One region of the Pseudomonas sp. PAMC25584 genome, then DNA from elsewhere that is predicted to be linked to it. Evidence: riboswitches for the same ligand, from Rfam matches in the RefSeq annotation. Region 1 holds a riboswitch; each other region holds the start of a gene.

Region 1 (3,830 bases):
GCCCGTAGTAGCTGAAGGGCCAGCCATAAAAGGCGCCATCCTGGACCGACGTGATGTAGTCCGGTACCAGGTCGCTACCGATCTCATCGCGCTCGTTCACGGCCGTCCACAGCTTGCCGCTCTGCGGTTCCCAGGCCATGCCGTTAGGGTTGCGCAGGCCGGAGGCGAAGATACGGTGCTGGCCGTTGGCGCGGTCGACTTCCCAGATCGCGGCGCGGCCTTGTTCCGCCTCCAGGCCGTTCTCCGCCACGTTGCTGTTGGAACCCACGCTCACATACAGCTTGCTGCCGTCCTTGCTGGCCACCACGTTTTTCGTCCAGTGGTGGTTGATGCTGCCGCCGGGCAGGTCGATGACCTTGCTGCCGGCGGTCTTGATCGCGGTCTCGCCCGTCTGATAGGGAAAGCGCAGCAGCTTGTCCGAATCGGCCACGTACAGGTCATTGCCGACCAGCGTCATGCCGAAGGGCGAGTTGAGGTTTTCCAGGAATACCGTGCGGGTCTCCGCGACCCCATCATGGTCGGCATCGCGCAGCAGGGTGATGCGGTTCGGGCTCGGTACCCCGGCGCCGGCGCGGCCCATGACTTTCTCCATCACCCAGCCACGAAGGCCTTTGGAATCATCCGGCTTGGGCGGCGCGTTGGTTTCCGCCACCAGCACATCGCCGTTGGGTAATACGTACAGCCAGCGCGGGTGGTCCAGGCCTTCGGCGAAGGCCGCCACCTGGGTGCCGGCGGCGGCCGTGGGCTTGGTGCCCGCTGGCCAGCCAATGGCCGGGGCGATGTTCACAGTGGGGATCAGCGTCTTGTTCGGCTCCGGCAATTGCGGTGAGGGCCCGGTGCCGTCGGATACCTTCAGGGTCGAGCTTTCGCCGCAGGCGGCAAGGCTGCCCGCGAGCATGATCAGTAAGGCGAGTCTTGTTTTATGCATGGTTTTCTCCTGGATGCCTGTAAGGGTAGAGGTGTGTGTTGCGACGATGGTTCAAGTACAAGGCCAGCTTTAATTGACGCTCCACCCCCAACCCACTAACCTTCGCGGCTTGTTCCAGGTGCTCTGTGACCTACGGGTCGACTGAGTGAAACAGGGAAGCCGGTGAGTGAGCGCACTTGTACACAGTGTTGCCGCGATTCCGGCGCTGCCCCCGCAACGGTAAATGAGTCAAAACGGTGCTGTTTGCCACTGTATCGCCCGCGATATGGGAAGGCGCGCCGTCGGCGTGTGCTCTAGCGCGCCACTCATGAGCCCGGAGACCGGCCCGGATCATCCAACAGCATCACGGTGGGCGATGCTTGGCTGTCTGTTTTTGATTTTTCCTGCCCGCCGTTTTTGTCCAGCCCCAACGGAGAGCTGCCATGACCGATTCCCCCGAGCGCGACGAACGCCACCTGGCGCGCATGCTGCGTAAAAAAGCCGTGATCGATGAGCGCATCGCCAATTCTCCGAACGAATGCGGCTTGCTGCTGGTGCTGACCGGCAACGGCAAAGGCAAGAGCAGCTCGGCATTTGGCATGCTGGCCCGCGCCATGGGCCACGGCATGCAGTGCGGTGTGGTGCAGTTCATCAAGGGGCGCAACAGCACCGGCGAAGAGCTGTTCTTCCGCCACTTCCCCGAGCAAGTGCGTTTTCATGTGATGGGCGAGGGTTTTACCTGGGAAACCCAGGACCGCCAGCGCGACATCGCGGCCGCCGAAGCTGCCTGGGCGGTGTCCCGCCAATTGCTGCAAGACCCGTCCATCCGCCTGGTGGTGCTGGATGAGCTGAACATCGCGCTCAAGCACGGCTATCTCGACCTGGATCAAGTCCTTGGTGACCTGCAGGCCCGCCCGCCGATGCAGCACGTGGTCGTCACCGGCCGTGGCGCCAAGCCCGAGCTGATCGAAATGGGCGACACCGTCACCGAGATGGGCATGCTCAAGCACGCATTCCAAGCCGGTATCAAGGCACAGAAAGGCGTCGAACTTTGAATCAGCCCCGTCATTGCCCGGCCGTCTTGATCGCCGCGCCGGCGTCCGGCCAGGGCAAAACCACGGTCACCGCCGCGCTGGCCCGTTTGCACCGCAACCTGGGTCGCAAGGTGCGCGTGTTCAAATGCGGCCCGGACTTCCTCGACCCGATGATTCACGAGCGCGCCAGCGGTGCGCCGGTGTATCAATTGGATATGTGGATGGTAGGCGAGCAGGAAAGTCGCCGCTTGCTGTGGGAAGCGGCGGGGGAGGCGGACCTGATCCTGATCGAAGGCGTGATGGGCCTGTTCGACGGCACGCCTTCCAGCGCTGACCTGGCGCGACACTTCGGTGTGCCGGTGCTCGGCGTGATCGATGGCACGGCCATGGCACAAACCTTCGGTGCCTTGGCCCTCGGCCTGGCACGCTACCAGCCGGACTTGCCGTTCGCCGGCGTGCTGGCCAACCGCGTCGGCACCCTGCGCCATGCACAACTGCTTGAAGGCAGCCTCACCGAAGGCCTGCGCTGGTATGGCGCGCTGTCCCGCGAGACCGCTATCGAATTGCCCAGCCGCCACCTGGGCCTGGTGCAAGCCAGCGAACTGAATGACCTCGACCTGCGCCTGGACGCTGCCGCCCAAGCGTTGGGCAGCAGTTGCGAGGTCGCGTTACCGCCGCCGGTGACCTTTGCCGCACCGCCCGTGACCCGCGCCGAACCGTTGCTGGCCGGCGTGCGTATCGCCATCGCCCGTGACGAAGCCTTCGCCTTCACCTACGGTGCGAGCCTCGATCTACTGCGGGCGATGGGCGCTGAGTTGAGCTTCTTCTCGCCGATCCATGATCGCCAATTGCCTGAGGCCGACAGCCTCTATCTGCCTGGCGGTTACCCCGAACTGCATCACCAGGCGCTGTCGGAAAACACCGCGATGCTGGGTGCGATCCGTGCCCATCACGCTGCCGGCAAACCGCTGCTCGCCGAGTGTGGCGGGATGCTTTATCTGTTGGACTCGCTCACCGATGTCGACGGCATCCGCGCCGAACTGGTCGGCCTGCTGCAGGGCGATGCGGTGATGCAAAAGAAACTCGCCGCCCTGGCCCTGCAAAGCGTCGAATTGCCCGAGGGCGTGTTGCGCGGTCATACCTATCACCACTCGCTGACCAGTACCGAATGGCAGCCCGTTGCCCGTGGCGTGAGCCCCAATGGTGGGCGCGGGGCGGAGGCGGTGTATCGGCAGGGGCGGCTGACCGCGTCCTACGTCCACTTCTATTTCCCTTCCAATCCCCGCGCCGTTGCTGCGCTGTTTGCGCCCGGCGAAGGCGAATCGCACTCGGCTAGACACCACGAATCCACTGCGGGAGCGGGCTTGCCCGCGATAGGCTCATGACCGACAACGCCTTCCCCGAAGCCGAGCGCCAGGCCGTCTACCGCGCCATCGCCGAGCGCCGCGACATGCGTCACTTCAGCGGCGGCGATGTGGCTCCCGAACTGCTGCACCGTTTGCTCCAGGCCGCACACCAGGCGCCGAGCGTTGGCTTGATGCAGCCGTGGCGGTTTATCCGCATCAGCGACCGCCAACTGCGTAGCCGGATTCAACAGTTGGTGGAGGAAGAACGCATACGCACCGCCGAAGCGTTGGGCGAGCGTTCCGATACATTTATGAAGCTCAAGGTCGAAGGTATCCACGACTGCGCCGAAGTGCTGGTGGCGGCGCTGATGGATGACCGCGAGCGGCATATCTTCGGCCGACGCACCTTGCCGGAAATGGACATGGCCTCGTTGTCCTGCGCGATCCAGAATCTGTGGCTGGCGGCGCGGGTCGAAGGCTTGGGCATGGGCTGGGTCTCGCTGTTCGAGCCGCAGGCCCTGGCCGACCTGCTGGGCTTGCCGC
Region 2 (3,830 bases), 930 kb from region 1:
ATCGATGATCTGTTCCAGGTGCAGTTCGGCGCTGTTGACCACCTGTTCGGCCTGATGACCTTCCAGTACCGCCGCCGGCACCAGCGACCCCGCATAGATGATCACCGGGCAACTGCGGATCAGCCGCTGGCCTTTGACGGTAATCAATTCCGGGTCGCCGGGGCCGGCGCCGATGAAGTAGACGGTCATGGAGAATTCCTGTGGAAAAGCGGGCGAGCATGAAGATTGCTCATGATCGGAAGCGGCGATTATCGCGATTTCAGTCGGTGCAGGCTAATGCCAACGTGGCTCGGGCGGATTTTTTGCGCGGGATCAACAAGCGGGCAGGGGCGCCGCTGAGCTGTTCGGCCAGGGCCAGGGCAGCGCTTTCGGCGATGCCGTAACAACCGGTATGGGCAAAGGCGACGGCAGATCTATGGCTCAGGCGACCTTCATACACCGCCAGTTGCGCGGCGCTGAAGCACTGCAGTGGCAGGTTCAGGACTTGCGCTAGAGCTAGCAAGCCCGGCTCGTCCTGCTTGCGATCAATGCTGGCGAGCGCCGTGATGCGGTGGCGCTCGATACCGCCCTCGGCGAGGGCGGCGTCCAGCAGGTCGAGCAGGGCTTGCAGCGCGCAGCCACGCTGGCAGCCCAGGCCGACCACCAGGTTCATGCCGAGTATCGATCGTCGCGATTGCGGCGAAACAGCCAGGCGCTGATCAGGCCCAACGCCAGCCAGAACGCGACGTTGGTCAGTTGCGAGGCGATCTTGAACTGCGCCTCCAGAGCCTCAGGGGCTAGCATCGAATGTACTTCAGGTTGCGGTGCGCCAATCACATGGGGCACCACGAGGATCGCCGCGCCCAGCGCTTTGAGCAGCCAGTTGCCTCCAAATACCAGCAGCGCGATACCGGCCGCGGTTGAGGCCGCAGTGCCAATCCACCAGATCTGCCGTTGCGCCAGGTCGGCGGCGGCAGTGCCCGGCAATTCCGGTGGCAGGCCCAGGGTTGGTGCCAGGACAAAGGTCGCGTAGCCGGCCAGGCCCCACAGCAGCCCTTGAGCCGTGCGGGTCGGCGCGCGCAGGGTGTAGAGACCGGCGAGCATCAGCGCGAAACCGACCGCCACCACCAGGTTGCCGCCGGTGGTGGACAGCACGCGTTGCCAGCCGTCTTCCGGTTCCCAGGCTTCGGCGTCATGGGTGTGCGCGGTTGTACCGGCGGCGTGCTCATGCACCACTTCCGTCGCGGCCGGGGCTTTTTCAAAGGTTTCCGCCTGCATGATCAGCGGGGCGACCCAGAAACTTTGCAGCAAGGTTAGCAACAGGGCGGCCAGCAGCCCGCTGAAACCTGCGGTTTGCGCAATACGCTTGATCATGTCGGCAGCTCTCAATGGCACGGGAACGCGGCGCTGTGGCGGGTATCGTGGGCGGCGTTGTGTACCGCTTCGATATGCGAGAACCCAGCGAAATACACCAGGCACGCGCCGAGGATCGACGCGCCGATGGCGGCGCTCAAGCGTTGGCTCAGGGTGGTGGTGCTGCTGGCGGTATGCGAGGTGCTGCTGATGATCGACATGGCGCGTCCCTTCAGGGTTTCAGGGTGACACGAGCGCATGAAAACCCCACGAGCCAGGCACGCAGAATTCAAACAGCGCCCGCCCACCGCGGGTTTGTTGGATGATTTTTTCGGGCCGGTCTCCGGGCTTGCGAGGGGGCTCTTGAACTGAGTCCTGAAAGCATCGCCTTCCCATGCACAAAGCACAGTGGCTGTGACGCTTCGCTCGCTTACCGTTGCGGGGGCAGCACCGGACTGGTCATATCGCTATGACTCACCGGTTTCCCGTTTCACCCTGTGAAGGGCACCCGAAACAAGGTGAGTAGGAAAGCATGCAGGGCGACGGTAGTCAAATTGACCGAGCCCCTGTAGCCTTGCACCTTCGAGGTTCTTCGGCCCAGGCCGAAGCTAAGAAGGGAACGCGGTTCAAGCCGCGGCTGCCCCCGCAACTGTGAAGGGTTTATCTGACTGCCACGCCACTGCCATCAAGGCGGGAAGGCGCAGCCAGCGCCGGTCGCAAGACCCGCAAGCCTCAAGCCAGGAGACCTGCCTCGTAACCGATTTTTCAATTCAACCGGGCGGGGTGATCCGGTGACGAAATCTGCTGCTGCGCGCTGCGCAGGGCCTATCGTCCCGTATGCCCGCCCCCAAGGGCATCCGATGAAAACACTGGCCAAACTCCCCGTCACCATCGTTACCGGCTTTCTCGGCTCGGGCAAAACCACCTTGCTGCGCCATATGCTCGATAACGCCCAGGGCCGTCGCATCGCGGTGATCGTCAACGAGTTCGGCGAGCTGGGCATCGACGGTGAAATCCTCAAGCAGTGCTCCATCGGGTGCACCGAGGAAGAAGCCAACGGTCGCGTGTATGAGCTGGCCAACGGCTGCCTGTGCTGCACCGTGCAGGAAGAGTTCTTTCCGGTGATGCGCGAGCTGGTCGCCCGTCGCGGCGACCTCGACCATATCCTCATCGAAACCTCCGGCCTGGCCCTGCCAAAGCCCCTAGTGCAGGCGTTCCAGTGGCCGGAAATCCGCAGCGCCTGCACGGTCGATGCAGTGATCACCGTGGTCGACAGTCCCGCTGTGGCGGCCGGCACCTTCGCTGCGTTCCCGGACCAGGTCGACGCCCAGCGCAAGCTCGACCCGAACCTGGACCACGAATCACCGCTGCATGAGCTGTTCGCCGACCAACTGGCCAGCGCCGACCTGGTGATCCTCAACAAGTGCGACCTGATCAGCCCCGAAGACCTGGCCCGCGTGCGCCTGGAAGTCGCTGAAGAGCTGCCGCCGGCGGTGAAGATCATCGAAGCCAGCAGCGGTCGTGTGCCGCTGGACGTGTTGATCGGCCTGGACGCCGGCTCCGAAGAGCACATCGACGGTCGCCACAGCCATCACGATCATCATCACGAAGGTGAAGACGATCATGATCACGATGCGTTCGACTCCATTTCCATCGACCTGCCCCAGTCCGACGAAGCGCTGCTGCTCGACGCCCTGACCCAACTGGTGGTGCAGCACGGCATCCTGCGCGTCAAAGGCTTCGCGGCGATCCCGAACAAGCCGATGCGCCTGCTGATCCAGGGCGTGGGCACGCGCTTCGACAAGCACTTCGATCGGGCCTGGAGCGCCGACGAAGCGCGCATCACGCGCCTGGTGCTGATCGGCCAGGAGCTGGATGCGGCGGGCCTCGAAGCGCAATTGCGCGCCGCCCTCAGCGTTTAACCCATGCACCTGCTCAGGACCCAGCCCGGCGGTTTCGTCGCGGACGACAATATTGCCGACCTTGGGCAAACCCCCGCCGAGCTGGTGATCCTGTGCAGTGGCGACTCCAGCCTGGCGCTACTCGCTGAAGCGGCCCAGCAATTGCCCGAGGACTACCCCAGCTTTCGCCTGGCCAACCCGATGCAGGTGCAGAACCATGCGTCGGTGGACTTGTACGTCGATGAAGTGCTGCGCCACGCCAAGGTCATCCTGATTTCCCTGCACGGCGGGATCGGCTATTGGCGTTACGGCATCGAGCGTCTGGTGGCGTTGGCTGAGCGCGGGGTCACGTTGATCCTGGTGCCGGGGGATGATCGCCCGGACCCGGAGCTCAGCGGTCTCAGCACCGTGGATGCCGCAGCGCGCGAGCGCCTGTGGCAGTTCCTGCGCCAGGGCGGCCTGGGCAATGCGCTGGATTTTTATCGCTGCCTGGCCAGCGGCTACCTGAGCCGCGACTATGCCTGGGCCGAGCCGCAAACCCTGCCGCGCAGCGCGATTTATCACCCGCGTAAAGCCAATGCGTGCCTCAACGACTGG
Region 3 (3,830 bases), 250 kb from region 1:
GGTAGCGGCGGCGGTCCATACGCGCGATCACCAGCACGGTGGGGTTGGCCTTGGCGATGGTTTCCCAGCCGACGGCGGGCCATTCCTCATCGGACTGCACCACGTTGCGCAGGCCGAGGGTTTGCAGCATGAACTCAGGGACGCCCTTGTGGCCGGCCACGTAGGGATCGCTGGCCATCTCGGCGCTGGAGAACCACACCAACGCGCTGGCCTGCTTGAGCCCCTTGCTGTGCACCGTGGCGACGGACTTGGCCAGGCGTGTCTTGAGTTCATCGTTGAGTTGCCGGCCGCGATCTTGTACGTCGAAAATCTCGGCCAGTTGGCGGATGCTCTTGTAGATCGTGTCGACACGGAATGGCTCCAGCCGCGTGCCGTCGGCGCCCACCCGGTTGTCCTTGCCTTCGCAGTCGGAGGGCAACAGGTAGGTGGCGATCTTCAACTCATGAAACTGCTCGCGGGTGCCCACCACGCCTTGCGGGCCGACCACCCATTCCAGCTCGGCCGCCACCAGTTGCGGGCGTTTGGCGATCACCGACTCGAAACTCGGTTCGTTATTGGCCAGGCGTTCGATGTTGTCGTTCAGCGCCTTGAATGGCGGCAACACGTTGTTGAACCACAGCGACGTGCCGACTACTTTATCGCCCACGCCGAGGGCATAGAGCATTTCGGTGGCAGCCTGGCCGATGGTCACGCTGCGGGCGGGCGCTTGCGCGAAGGTCAGGGTGCTGCCGCAGTTCTCCACCGTCAGCGGGTACTGAGTGGGGTTGGCTTGGGCCAGGGCACACAAGCCCAGCCCGGTGAGCAGGGCGATAACGCGTGGCAGCATGGGGCAATCTCCTTGAAGCCGTACCTGGAGCTGGGGATGTACGGTTCGGAAATACGCCCTCGACCGCTGCGGTTGAGGCAGGCAAGGATGTCCTTCCCGGACACCCCGCCGGTTAGTGATTTTGCTGGGCCGGCAGGTCTCCTGACTGATGCGTCGTCGCCACGCTCCGGCCTTCCCGGACGTGGTCCAGTGGCAGTGGGGGAGCAGGCTCGGCATCTACAGTTGCGGGGGCAGTTCCGATTGGCGCGATGTACCGCGCTTCGGATTCCCTATTAGTCCCGTTTGGGAACCGGCGCGGTATGGTAGTCGATCACGGCGAGGCGATATAGCCTTAGGTCGCCCGGTCAGAGACGAATATCTTCAGGGCCCTGGATCAGCGCTTCAATTCGCGTCCCCGTGGCGCGCTCTTCGTTGCTGAAACCGTCGTAGTCGGCCAGGTTGCCGAAGCGAATACCGGTCAATCGCTCTATCTGAATCACGCTGCGTTGGTAGGTTCTGAGCTGGCCGAACATGAGGTCGAGCTGACCCAGTTCACGGCTTTGGTCGATCATGTAGGCGCTGGCGGAGGGCTCGCCGTCGTCGCTGAGGTAGGCGACCACTTTCCAGAATGCCTTGGGGATTTTAACGCCCCGGTAAACACGGTCGTCGTCAGCCAGCACCGGGCCGGTAAACACCGTGGCCCGGGCTTTCCAGCGTTGAGTGTTATCGAGAATGTAGTCCTCGAGCTCCAGCCAGGTCTTCTGGTTGAACCCGCTCATCTGCGGTGAGCAGTTGGTGAAGTGGAAGGTGTCGGCATTGGCCGTGTTGGCGGCGTCGCCCCAGTTGGGGTCTTGTCGGCGTACCAGGTGACCGCGGTCCAGGCCATTGTTGGTGTAGAGCGCGTCGCCCACCTGTGCGCTGATGGGCAGGCGACCGTCGTAGGCCCAGGCGTCGTTGCTGCGGATGATATCCACATGCTGTCCGCCATCGATATTGGCGCCCACGTAGAGCGCCAGTCGCCTCGAGCGGGACATGGTCACTGAGAAATGCGTGTAGTCCAGGCGCAGCGGTTGTACGTCAGCCGCCAGGGCCTCATCCACCGTGGGCCATGGCACCACGAAGCGGTCGAGAAACGCTTCAGCGTAGCCGCCCCGGTCCTGCAGGTCCTTGGCCGCGGTGACGCGCACAGTCGCCGCCCTGGCCTCCATGAGGCTGGGGCTGGCCGCGATCAACGGGCGCAGATCGGCGAGCCGGGGGCGGCGCGAAAGGTCGATTTTGGCGGTGCGTGGGGGCATCGTAAGTTCCTCGCAGTCCTTGGATAAACGCTACTGCAGCATAGCTTCATGACAATTTGGGCCAAGCCGTCGCAGCATGACTATCCTTGAACGGTTACCCGGACGTTCACCACCCGCCAAAATGGAGCCAGCCAATGTGTGTTCGCCAGCATCGCAATCCGATTTTCTGCCTGATCCCGCCGTACATGCTCGACCAGATCGCCCGCAATGGCGATAAAGCGCAACGCGACGTCGCGTTACGGACACGCGCCAAAGACAGCACGTTCCGTTCGTTGCGCATGGTTGCCGTGCCCTCCAAAGGGGCCGCCCATATGGCCCTGGCTATGGGCGCCGACAAACGGCGTTCGATCTACAGCGCCGAGGGCGCCGATAGCCTGCCGGGCAAGCTGATCCGTGGCGAAGGGCAACCTGCCAGTGGTGATGTCGCGGTGGACGAGGCCTATGACGGGTTGGGCGCCACGTTCGATTTTTTTGATCAGGTCTTCGACCGCAATTCCATTGACGACGCCGGTATGGCACTGGACGCGACGGTTCATTTTGGCCAGAGCTACAACAATGCGTTCTGGAATTCGAGCCAGATGGTGTTTGGTGATGGCGATCAGCAGCTATTCAACCGGTTCACGATCGCCCTTGATGTCATTGGCCATGAGTTGGCCCACGGTGTGACCGAGGATGAGGCCAAGTTGATGTATTTCAATCAATCCGGTGCGTTGAACGAGTCGCTGTCTGACGTGTTCGGTTCACTCATCAAGCAGTACGCGCTGCAGCAAAAGGCGCAAGATGCGGATTGGTTGATCGGCAAAGGGTTGTTTACCAAGCAAATCAAAGGCACTGCTTTGCGCTCGATGAAAGCGCCAGGCACCGCGTTTGATGACAAGCTGCTGGGCAAGGACCCTCAGCCTTGGCATATGGACGATTTCGTGCAGACCTATGAGGACAACGGCGGGGTGCATATCAATTCCGGCATTCCCAACCATGCGTTCTATCAGGTGGCCACGAAGATCGGCGGGTTTGCCTGGGAGCGCGCCGGGCGTATCTGGTATGACGCGCTGCGCGACTCGCGGTTGCGGCCGAACGCGGGGTTTCTGCGTTTCGCGCGCATCACCTACGACATCGCCGGCCGGCTGTACGGTGCTGACAAGGCTGAGCAGAAGGCGGTGAAGGAAGGCTGGAAAGCCGTGGGCATTAACGTCTGACAACCCGCCTGGGCGGTGAGGAGCAGCCATGCAAATTTCGATCAAGGAAATCGGTGGTCCGGCGTTTTTTCCGGGCCTGGCCCGACCGAACACCGTGGAACTGGAGAAGCTGCCCGAGCCGGACCAGCAAGAGTTGCGGCAACTGATCGAGGCTTCGCACTTCTTTCAGTTACCGCAAAGCACCGCGCCGGAACCCGGTAATCCAGGCCAGGTGCATTACACCTTGACCGTGACGGAAGGTGAGCGCGAGCACACAGTCTGTGTGCTCGCACCGGTGAAGTCACAGGCGCTGGACGGGCTGGTGCAGTGCCTGCGGCGGCATATTCGCTGTTGAGCCTGTTGCGCAGCCCAGTGGGGTCACACTCCCTTGCCACAGGGGTTGCTTTGGCTTACTTACGATCCAGCCATACCGTCTGCGCATTGCAGAATTCCCGCACGCCAAAGTGCGACAACTCGCGCCCAAAGCCGCTTTTCTTCACGCCGCCAAACGCCACCCGAGGGTCGGACACGCTGAAGGCGTTGACGAAGATCCCG

The links. A riboswitch is a leader RNA that binds a small molecule or an ion and turns the genes downstream of it on or off. The one in region 1 is predicted to bind cobalamin.
Positions count from the first base shown of each region.
Region 2: linked by a shared signal. The riboswitch ahead of cobW (cobalamin biosynthesis protein CobW) and the one ahead of cobO (cob(I)yrinic acid a,c-diamide adenosyltransferase) in region 1 are both predicted to bind cobalamin.
Region 3: linked by a shared signal. The riboswitch ahead of ACS5Q8_RS19645 (ABC transporter substrate-binding protein) and the one ahead of cobO (cob(I)yrinic acid a,c-diamide adenosyltransferase) in region 1 are both predicted to bind cobalamin.

Region 1 covers NZ_CM176870.1:4,477,494-4,481,323, reverse strand. The annotation lists gene ACS5Q8_RS20765 (PQQ-dependent sugar dehydrogenase) at 1-928, opposite strand, end outside; cobalamin riboswitch at 1,028-1,271, shown strand; gene cobO (cob(I)yrinic acid a,c-diamide adenosyltransferase) at 1,351-1,962, shown strand; gene ACS5Q8_RS20755 (cobyrinic acid a,c-diamide synthase CobB) at 1,959-3,326, shown strand; gene bluB (5,6-dimethylbenzimidazole synthase) at 3,323-3,830, shown strand, end outside.
Region 2 covers NZ_CM176870.1:3,548,768-3,552,597, reverse strand. The annotation lists gene cobM (precorrin-4 C(11)-methyltransferase) at 1-189, opposite strand, end outside; gene ACS5Q8_RS16160 (cobalamin biosynthesis protein) at 260-652, opposite strand; gene ACS5Q8_RS16155 (CbtA family protein) at 649-1,353, opposite strand; gene ACS5Q8_RS16150 (CbtB domain-containing protein) at 1,365-1,553, opposite strand; cobalamin riboswitch at 1,650-1,859, opposite strand; cobalamin riboswitch at 1,901-2,100, shown strand; gene cobW (cobalamin biosynthesis protein CobW) at 2,193-3,254, shown strand; gene cobN (cobaltochelatase subunit CobN) at 3,258-3,830, shown strand, end outside.
Region 3 covers NZ_CM176870.1:4,230,500-4,234,329, reverse strand. The annotation lists gene ACS5Q8_RS19645 (ABC transporter substrate-binding protein) at 1-826, opposite strand, end outside; cobalamin riboswitch at 941-1,135, opposite strand; gene ACS5Q8_RS19640 (DNA/RNA non-specific endonuclease) at 1,171-2,100, opposite strand; gene ACS5Q8_RS19635 (M4 family metallopeptidase) at 2,235-3,296, shown strand; gene ACS5Q8_RS19630 (protealysin inhibitor emfourin) at 3,325-3,630, shown strand; gene ACS5Q8_RS19625 (aldehyde dehydrogenase family protein) at 3,686-3,830, opposite strand, start outside.